Azoarcus sp. KH32C: one gene and its partner. The protein of the gene in region 1 binds, or shares a complex with, the protein of each later gene. Links are inferred from orthologs where the notes say so. Each region holds a gene or a part of one and is shown in the gene's direction. Other genes may lie near its edges.

The links.
Region 2: the proteins of accC (region 1) and accD are in contact, whole or in part, in a solved structure (PDB 8UXZ), measured with the Escherichia coli proteins. The link is inferred for Azoarcus sp. KH32C from one-to-one orthologs.

What each region holds. Positions count from the first base shown.
Region 1 is NC_020516.1:4,153,899-4,159,220, forward strand. The notes cover bases 1,264-4,213. They hold accC (acetyl-CoA carboxylase biotin carboxylase subunit), read left to right. Parts: upstream 1,264-2,032; coding sequence 2,033-3,394; downstream 3,395-4,213. Other genes in these bases: aroQ (type II 3-dehydroquinate dehydratase), read left to right, coding at 1,264-1,522; accB (acetyl-CoA carboxylase biotin carboxyl carrier protein), read left to right, coding at 1,576-2,025; prmA (50S ribosomal protein L11 methyltransferase), read left to right, coding at 3,410-4,213. Also shown: AZKH_RS18550 (hypothetical protein), read left to right, coding at 1-431; AZKH_RS18555 (TlpA disulfide reductase family protein), read left to right, coding at 428-973; more of aroQ, read left to right, coding at 1,031-1,263; more of prmA, read left to right, coding at 4,214-4,318; AZKH_RS18580 (zinc-ribbon and DUF3426 domain-containing protein), read left to right, coding at 4,318-5,322. UniProt on the Escherichia coli protein: This protein is a component of the acetyl coenzyme A carboxylase complex; first, biotin carboxylase catalyzes the carboxylation of the carrier protein and then the transcarboxylase transfers the carboxyl group to form malonyl-CoA.
Region 2 is NC_020516.1:3,481,311-3,485,023, reverse strand. The notes cover bases 742-3,713. They hold accD (acetyl-CoA carboxylase, carboxyltransferase subunit beta), read left to right. Parts: upstream 742-1,778; coding sequence 1,779-2,648; downstream 2,649-3,713. Other genes in these bases: folC (bifunctional tetrahydrofolate synthase/dihydrofolate synthase), read left to right, coding at 2,666-3,713; trpA (tryptophan synthase subunit alpha), read left to right, coding at 967-1,782; trpB (tryptophan synthase subunit beta), read left to right, coding at 742-925. In the rest of the region: more of trpB, read left to right, coding at 1-741.

The sequences.
Region 1 (5,322 bases):
AGGCGCTATACCAGGACGAGGAGCAGGCCGAGCGCCTGCTCGAAATGCGCAGGGCGGCGGTGGACGTCATGCGTCTGCTCGGGGAATTCCGCCCCTACCTGACTGGCGGCGCACTGGACGGCACCGCCGGCCGCTATACCGAAGTCGATGTCGAGCTCTATCCGGAAAGCGCGAAAGAAGTCGAGATCTTCTTCCTCAATCAGAACATCCGCTACGAACATCGCGAACCGCGCCGGCCGGCACCCAATACGCCGGAAGCCATTCTGAGCTTTGACTGGGACCAGGTGCCGATCCGGCTGTCCATCTATGAAGGGCAAGGCGAGCGCACGTCACGCCGCCATGGCGAACGGGCCCGCCTACCGGCCGTTGAAGCCCTGCTTGCCGCCGACGAGCGCGCAGCCGCCGAAGCAGCGAACCTCGCGCAAGAATGAAGCGCCCGGGCACCGCGCTCCTTGTCGTCGCCGTCGCGGCACTCTCGGCGCTCGCCGGGTATTGGATGCAACACCGCCTGCGATCCGACGACGTGCCTGCGGTGACGGCCGAGCAAGGGGCGCCCATCCTGGCCCTGACCCTGCCGGACACGGACAATCGCCCGCAAGCGCTTGGGCAATGGCGCGGCAAGGTGCTTGTCGTGAATTTCTGGGCGACCTGGTGCCCACCTTGCCTGCGCGAACTGCCCGAATTCTCCGAGGTCGCCCGCCGCCATGCCGACCAGCCGGTGCAGTTCGTCGGCATCAGTATCGACCGCATCGAAAATGTGCGGCATTTTGTAAGCAACACCCAAATTCCATATCCGTTGCTGATAGGCTCGCCGGAAATCGTGAACCTCACCGTTCCGCTCGGCAACACAGCTCGCGCACTGCCATTCACAGCAATCTTGGACCAAGGCGGGGCGCTGCGATTTGTGAAGCTGGGTACCTTGAACGCCGACGAACTAGCAGGCAAAATCCGCGCACTGCTCGACAGACCCTGAGCGCTGCAGTGCCTTTTTTCTGGACAAATTGCAGCCAATTGCGGCAAACTTGCCGACATGACGCGCTCAAAACGCAGCAAATCTTCAGAATCGGCACCCCCGCCGCAGACCCGTATCCTGGTCCTGCACGGCCCCAATCTGAACCTTCTAGGCACCCGAGAACCCGAGGTTTACGGGCGCACTACGCTCGCCGACATCCATTCCGCAATGGATGCGCGCGGCCGCGCCGACGGCGTGGTGGTGGAAAGCTTCCAAAGCAACCACGAAGGGCAGCTGATCGATCGCGTCCAGGCTGCCGCCGTCGAAGGCGTCAGCTACATCATCATCAACCCGGCTGGCTATACGCACACCAGCGTCGCGCTGCGTGACGCGCTTGCCGCCGTGGCGATTCCCTACGTGGAAGTGCATCTGTCGAACATCCACGCGCGGGAAGCCTTCCGGCATCACTCCTATTTTTCCGATCGCGCCAGCGGCGTGATCTGCGGGCTGGGCGCATACGGCTACATGGCCGCTCTCGAATTCGCCCTGACCCAGCTGCGGAAAACCTGAAAAAACAACCCTCTGGCAGCGCCCTCGCGGCGCCGGCCGTCTGGAGAACCACAATGGATCTGCGCAAGCTGAAGAAACTCATCGACCTCGTCCAGGAATCGGGCATCTCCGAACTCGAAGTGACCGAAGGCGAAGAGAAGGTTCGCATTGCCAAGCACATCGCGGCCCCCACCGCCGCAGCCTATCTGGCGCCGGCCCCCGCCGCCGTCGCTGCTGCCCCGGCCGCCGCACCTGCCGCCACGGCCCCTGCGGCCGACGCCCTGCCCGAGGGACATGTCGTCAAGTCGCCGATGGTCGGCACCTTCTATCGCGCAACCGCTCCCGGCGCAGCCCCGCTCGTCGATGTCGGCCAGAGCGTGGCCATCGGTGACCGTCTGTGCATCATCGAAGCGATGAAGCTGATGAACGAGATCGAGTCCGAATTCGCCGGCACCGTAAAGGCGATCCTGGTCGAGAACGGCCAGCCGGTCGAATACGGCCAGCCGCTGTTCGTAATCGGCTGATCCGCCCATGTTTGAAAAAATCCTGATCGCGAACCGCGGCGAAATCGCCCTGCGCGTACTGCGCGCATGCCGCGAGCTCGGCATCCGCACGGTCGCAGTCCATTCGGAAGCCGACACCGAGGCGAAATACGTCAAGCTCGCCGACGAGTCGGTCTGTATCGGCCCGGCGGCGTCCGGCCTGAGCTACCTCAACGTGCCCGCCATCATTTCGGCCGCCGAAGTCACCGACGCCGAAGCGATTCACCCCGGCTACGGCTTCCTCTCTGAAAACGCCGATTTCGCCGAGCGCGTCGAACAATCCGGATTCGTCTTCATCGGCCCGCGTCCCGACACCATCCGCCTGATGGGCGACAAGGTCAGCGCCAAGGACGCGATGAAGGCGACCGGCGTTCCCTGCGTGCCCGGTTCCGACGGCGCACTGCCGGACGACCCGAAGGCGATCATCAAGATCGCACGCGGCATCGGCTACCCGGTGATCATCAAGGCGGCGGGCGGCGGCGGCGGGCGCGGCATGCGCGTCGTGCACACCGAGGCGGCGCTGCTCAATGCCGTTGCGACGACGCGCGCGGAAGCGCAGGCGGCGTTCGGCAACCCCGTCGTGTACATGGAGAAGTTCCTCGAGAACCCTCGCCACGTAGAAATCCAGGTGCTCGCCGACGAGCACGGCAACGCGGTTTACCTCGGCGAGCGCGACTGCTCGATGCAGCGCCGCCACCAGAAGGTGATCGAGGAAGCCCCTGCGCCCGGCATCGACCGCAAGACGATCGCCAAGGTCGGCGAACGCTGCGCCGAAGCCTGCCGCAAGATCGGCTACCGCGGCGCGGGCACCTTCGAGTTCCTGTTCGAGAACGGCGAGTTCTACTTCATCGAGATGAACACGCGCGTGCAGGTCGAGCACCCGGTCACCGAACTGATTACCGGCATCGACATCGTGCAGGCCCAAATCCGCATCGCGGCCAACGAGAAGCTGTGGTTCGGCCAGAAGGATATCGCCTTCCGCGGCCACGCGATCGAATGCCGCATCAACGCCGAAGACCCGTTCAAGTTCACGCCCTGCCCGGGCCGCATCACGAATTGGCACGTGCCCGGCGGCCCCGGCATCCGCGTCGATTCGCACGTGTACAACGGCTACATGATCCCGCCGCATTACGACTCGATGATCGGCAAGCTGATCGCCTACGGCGACACGCGCGAGCAGGCGCTGCGGCGCATGCGGATCGCACTGTCCGAAATGGCGGTCGAAGGCATCAAGACCAACATCGCGCTGCATCAGGAACTGATGCTCGACGCGCGCTTCATCGAAGGCGGCACCAGCATCCATTACCTGGAACACAAGCTGGCCGACCGCAACGAAGTGAAAAAGACCTGATCGAACGGAACGGACATGTGGATATCGGTCACGCTGCAGGCTGACGCCCGAAAGGCCGAGGCGCTCTCCGACGCCCTGATGGAGGCGGGGGCGCTGTCGGTCAGCATCGAGGACGCCGACGCCGGCACCGAGGCCGAAAAGCCGCAGTTCGGCGAACCCGGCCACCTCCCCGTGGGGCTGTGGGATCACAGCCGGGTGCTGGCGCTGTTCGATGCCGGTAGCGACATCGCGGTCGCGCTGGCCCGCGCGGCGGCGGAGGCCGGCTTCGATGTCGTTCCGCCGTTCACGCTGGAAGAAGTCGCCGAACAGAACTGGGTCCAGCTCACGCAAAGCCAGTTCGACCCGATCCAGATCAACGAGCGCATGTGGATCGTGCCCTCGTGGCACGACGCGCCGAACCCGGACGCGATCAATATCGAGCTCGATCCCGGCATGGCTTTCGGCACCGGATCGCACCCGACGACGCGGCTGTGCCTTGAGTGGCTATGCGATGCCGTGCAGCCCGGCGCGAATGTGCTCGACTACGGCTGCGGCTCGGGGATTCTCGGGATTGCGGCAGCACGTCTGGGTGCAGGCGACGTGCTCGGTATCGACATCGACGACAAGGCACTCGAAGCCGCGCAGGACAACGCGCAACGCAACAACGTATCGATCCGCTTGCAGCATTCGCGCGAGCCGCTCGACACCACCTTCAACGTCGTCGTCGCCAACATCCTGACCAATCCGCTGTGCGTGCTTGCGCCCGCGCTCGCCGCACGTGTCGCGCCCGGGGGCCGGATCGCGTTGTCGGGCGTGCTGGATACCCAGACCGATCAGGTCATCGCGGCTTACGCTCCCTTCCTCGAACTCCGCGTCGGAGCGACGCGCGAAGGCTGGGCGCGACTCGAAGGCTTCCGCCCGGCTGAAACGGGCGGCGTCCGCTGATGTTTGCGCGCTGCCCGGCCTGCCAGACAGTATTCCGGGTCCGGCCCGAGCAGCTGCGCACCCATGCGGGGCAGGTCCGCTGCGGACACTGCCTGAACGCGTTCGACGCACTCGACAACCTGTTGGAGGACGGCGCTTCGATGCCCGCGCCTGCAACGCCGTCGCCCGCCCCCCCGGTCGAACCGGCGCCGTCCGCACCGGAACATCCCGCGCCCGAGCTCTCCGCACCTGCGGCAGTGGAACCGCGGCGGGTGGATATGGACCTGACGGACCTGGATCTGACCGCGCCGAGTCCACCCGTGACGAAAGACGCGAGCGAACACTTCTTCGTACTGGAAGAGCGCGTCGCCGAGCCCAAGCCGGCGGAGCCGGCCTCGCCGCCCGATCTGGATTTCGATATCCCGGAAACGCTGGTTCCGTTCCGCCGCCGCGGCGCGCCCCCGCCCCCTCCCCGCCAAGTCCAAACAACACCTTCGCCTGGGGGCCACGACTTCGTCTTCGAGCCGATCGAGTTCATTGAGCCGCCACCGCCCGGCCCGGCATCGCCCGTCGCAAGGTCGGCGCAGAACGACGCGGAACCGAAATCATCCGTCTCGGACAGCGAAGCCCCCCTGATGGACTCCGACACGGTGCAGGAGACGTCTTCAGCCGCGCTCCATCCCTGGGAGCACGAGCCCGCCGACAGGATCGAGCCTCGGCTGACAACGCCCGCCGAGCAGCAACCTGTTTCCCCGGCAGCGGAACCACCCCCGCTGATCGGCGGAATCGCGGCTCGGGCCGACGAGGAACGCGCGGACGAGCCCCCTGAGTCCGAAGCCGAGGGGACGGTCAATGACTACGCTCCGCCCACTCAATCAGCGATGAAGCGTTGGCTGCTCGGACTGGGGATGGGGGTACTGGCGGGAACACTGGCGGCGCAAGCGGCCTACATCTTCCGCGACGACATCGCGCGCGACTGGCCGGCGCTCCGGCCCGCGCTGCAGGCTGCCTGCACGCGCTTGAAC
Region 2 (3,713 bases), 670 kb from region 1 along the record:
GGTAAACAACTGCATCGGCCAGGCGCTGGTTGCCCGCTATATGGGCAAGCCGCGCGTGATTGCCGAAACCGGAGCCGGGCAGCATGGGGTCGCGACGGCGACCGTGGCCGCCCGCTACGGCATGGAATGCGTCGTCTACATGGGCGCCGAAGACATCAAGCGCCAGGCCGCCAACGTCTATCGGATGAAGCTGCTCGGCGCACGTGTCGTTCCGGTCGAATCGGGCTCCAAGACGCTGAAGGACGCGCTCAATGAGGCGATGCGCGATTGGGTGACCAACATCCACGACACCTTCTACATCATCGGAACCGTCGCCGGTCCCCATCCGTACCCGATGATGGTGCGTGATTTCCAGGCCGTGATCGGTACCGAGTGCCTCACACAGATGCCTGAGATGGTGGGGCGCCAGCCGGACTATGTGATTGCCTGCGTCGGTGGCGGTTCGAACGCCATGGGGATCTTCTATCCCTACATCGACATTGCCGGCGTGCGCCTCGTCGGCGTCGAGGCGGCCGGCGAAGGTGTCGAGACCGGTCATCATGCGGCCAGCCTGACGGCCGGTCGGCCGGGCGTGCTTCACGGCAACCGCACCTATCTGCTGCAGGATGACGACGGCCAGATCATCGAGACGCATTCGATTTCCGCCGGTCTCGACTATCCGGGCGTCGGTCCCGAGCATGCGTGGCTGAAGGACAGCGAACGGGCCGAATACGTTGGGGTGACCGATGCCGAGGCGCTGAAGGCGTTCCACGATCTGTGCCGCCTGGAAGGCATCATCCCGGCGCTGGAGTCGTCCCACGCGCTGGCCTATGCGGCAAAGCTTGCGCCGACCTTGCCTCGCGACAAGGTTCTGCTGGTCAATCTGTCCGGTCGTGGCGACAAGGACATGCATACGGTCGCCGAGCGTTCCGGCATCCAGTTCTGATTTCCGCGGGCCGCTGCGGCCCGCGCCTGTGCGAAATCCCTATGTCAAGAATCCAGTCAGTATTTCAGCGTTTGCAGGCCAACGGGCGGCGGGCGCTGATTCCGTTCATCACCGCCGGAGATCCGGCGCCCGATTTGACCCTGCCCTTGATGCAGGCACTCGTCGAAGGGGGGGCGGACATCATCGAGCTTGGCGTGCCGTTTTCGGATCCGATGGCCGATGGGCCGACCATCCAGCGCGCATCGGAGCGCGCCCTGGCGAATGGCATGAACCTCCGCAAAGTGCTCGAGGTTGTGAGCGCATTCCGGGGTGGGAACCAGGTGACGCCGGTCGTCTTGATGGGATACGCCAACCCGATTGAGGCGATGGGCGTCGAGCGTTTCGTCGAAGCTGCCCGCGACGCGGGAGTCGACGGCGTGCTCGTTGTCGACTATCCGCCGGAGGAGTGCGAGGCGTTCTCGGCGGCAGTGCGAAAGGCTGGACTCGATCCGATCTTCCTGCTGGCCCCGACCTCGACCGAGCAGCGTTTCGACGACGTTGCCCGCGCTGGCAGTGGCTACATCTACTACGTGTCGCTGAAGGGGGTGACCGGCTCGGCGGCGCTCGACTTTGACGAGGTGGCGGCACGTCTGCCGCACATCCGTGCCCGGGTAGGGATGCCGGTCGGCGTCGGGTTTGGAATCCGGGATGCCGAATCGGCACGCCGGATTGGCGAGGTGGCCGATGCGGTGGTGATCGGCAGTCGGATCATCGAAGAAATCGAAAAAAGTCCGCGGGACCAGGCGGTTGAAAACGTGCGCTCGTTCGTGAGCGGTATCCGTTCCGCACTCGATCAGATTCAGGGAGCGCCGCGATGAGTTGGCTTCAGAAACTTCTGCCGCCCAAGATCAAGCGGGCGGAATCCGCAGCACGCAAGTCCATTCCGGAAGGCCTGTGGAGCAAGTGTCCCGCCTGTGAGGCGGTGCTTTATCGTTCCGATCTTGAAAGCAATCAGAGCGTTTGCCCCAAGTGTGGTCACCATCAGCGCCTGCGCGCGCGGGCACGCCTCGATCTTCTGCTCGATGCCGAGGGGCGCTTCGAAATCGGGAACGAGGTGCTTCCGGTCGATCCGCTCAAGTTCAAGGATTCGCGCCGCTATACCGAACGCCTCTCCACCGCGATCGACGACACGGGCGAAGCCGACGCGATGGTCGTCATGCAAGGTTCCATCCTTACCGTGCCGGTGGTGGTCGCGTGTTTCGAGTTCGAATTTCTCGGCGGCTCCATGGGCTCCGTCGTCGGCGAACGCTTCGTGCGGGGGGCGAAAGCCGCATTGGAGCAACGCCTGCCTTTCATCTGCATCACGGCAACGGGTGGAGCACGGATGCAGGAAGGTTTGTTCTCGCTGATGCAGATGGCGAAGACGACCGCGGTCCTGACGCAACTGACGCAGCGCAAGCTGCCTTTCCTGACGATCCTTACCGATCCGACGATGGGGGGAGTGTCCGCGAGCTTTGCGTTCATGGGCGACGTAGTGATCGCCGAGCCGGGCGCGCTGATCGGCTTTGCCGGGCCGCGCGTGATCGAGCAGACCGTGCGTGAAACGCTGCCTGAGGGCTTCCAGCGATCCGAGTTTCTGCTCGAGAAGGGGGCGATCGACATGATCGTCGATCGGCGCGAAATGCGCGCGAAGCTGGCTCAGGTTCTTACGCTGCTGACGCGGCAGCCTGCGATCGGCGTCTGATCTTTTCATCGCGTCACATGGAATTTCCTGATACGTTGAGCGGTTGGCTCGAACTGCTTGAAAGCAGGCATGCGCAGTTCATCCAGCTCGGTTTGGAGCGCGTCCTGCAAGTGCGGGATGCACTCAAGTCAGTCAGCGACGCCGTGGTCATCACGGTCGGCGGGACGAACGGCAAGGGGTCGACCTGCGCAATGCTCGAGGCGATCCTGCTGGCTGCCGGCTACCGCGTCGGCTGCTATACATCCCCGCATCTCGTGCGCTACAACGAACGCGTCCGCATCAATGGGGTGGAACTGTCCGACGAGCGTCTTGTTGAGGGCTTCGCCGCGGTCGAGGCTGTGCGCGGGGCGGTGCCGCTGACCTATTTCGAACATGGTACGCTCGCGGCGTGGCATTGCTTCTGTCGGGAACCGCTTGACGTACTGATTCTCGAGGTTGGCCTTGGCGGACGGCTCGACGCCGTCAATGCGATCGATCCCGACTGCGCAATCGTCACCGGTGTGGCTATGGATCACATGGACTACCTCGGAGATACGCGCGAGAAGATCGGTTTCGAGAAGGCGGGGATCTTTCGATCGGAGCGTCCCGCGATCTGTTCGGACCCGCTGCCGCCAGCGTCGCTGGTCGCCCACGCGCGCGAGATCCGGGCCGACTTGCGCCTTGTCACCGAGGATTTCGGGTTCTCCGGCGATCGGACGCAGTGGGTCTGGTGGAGCCGGAGCGGAACGCGTCGTGGCGGTCTCGCGTATCCGGCCTTGCGCGGTGCCAACCAATTGCTGAATGCATCGGCTGTAATGATGGCCCTGGAGACTCTCCGCAATCGGATTCCGGTGTCGATGCAGGCGGTGCGCCAGGGGATGATGCTCGTCGAACTCCCCGGGCGGTTCCAGGTTCTCCCCGGAAAGCCGTCGGTAGTTCTTGATGTCGCCCACAACCCTCAGGCCGCCGGCGTGCTGTCCGAAAACCTCTCGAACATGGGATTCTTCCCTGAGACGTGGGCGGTGTTGGGGATGCTCGCAGACAAGGATGTGGAAGGCGTCGTTCGTTTGATCCAGGATCGTGTCG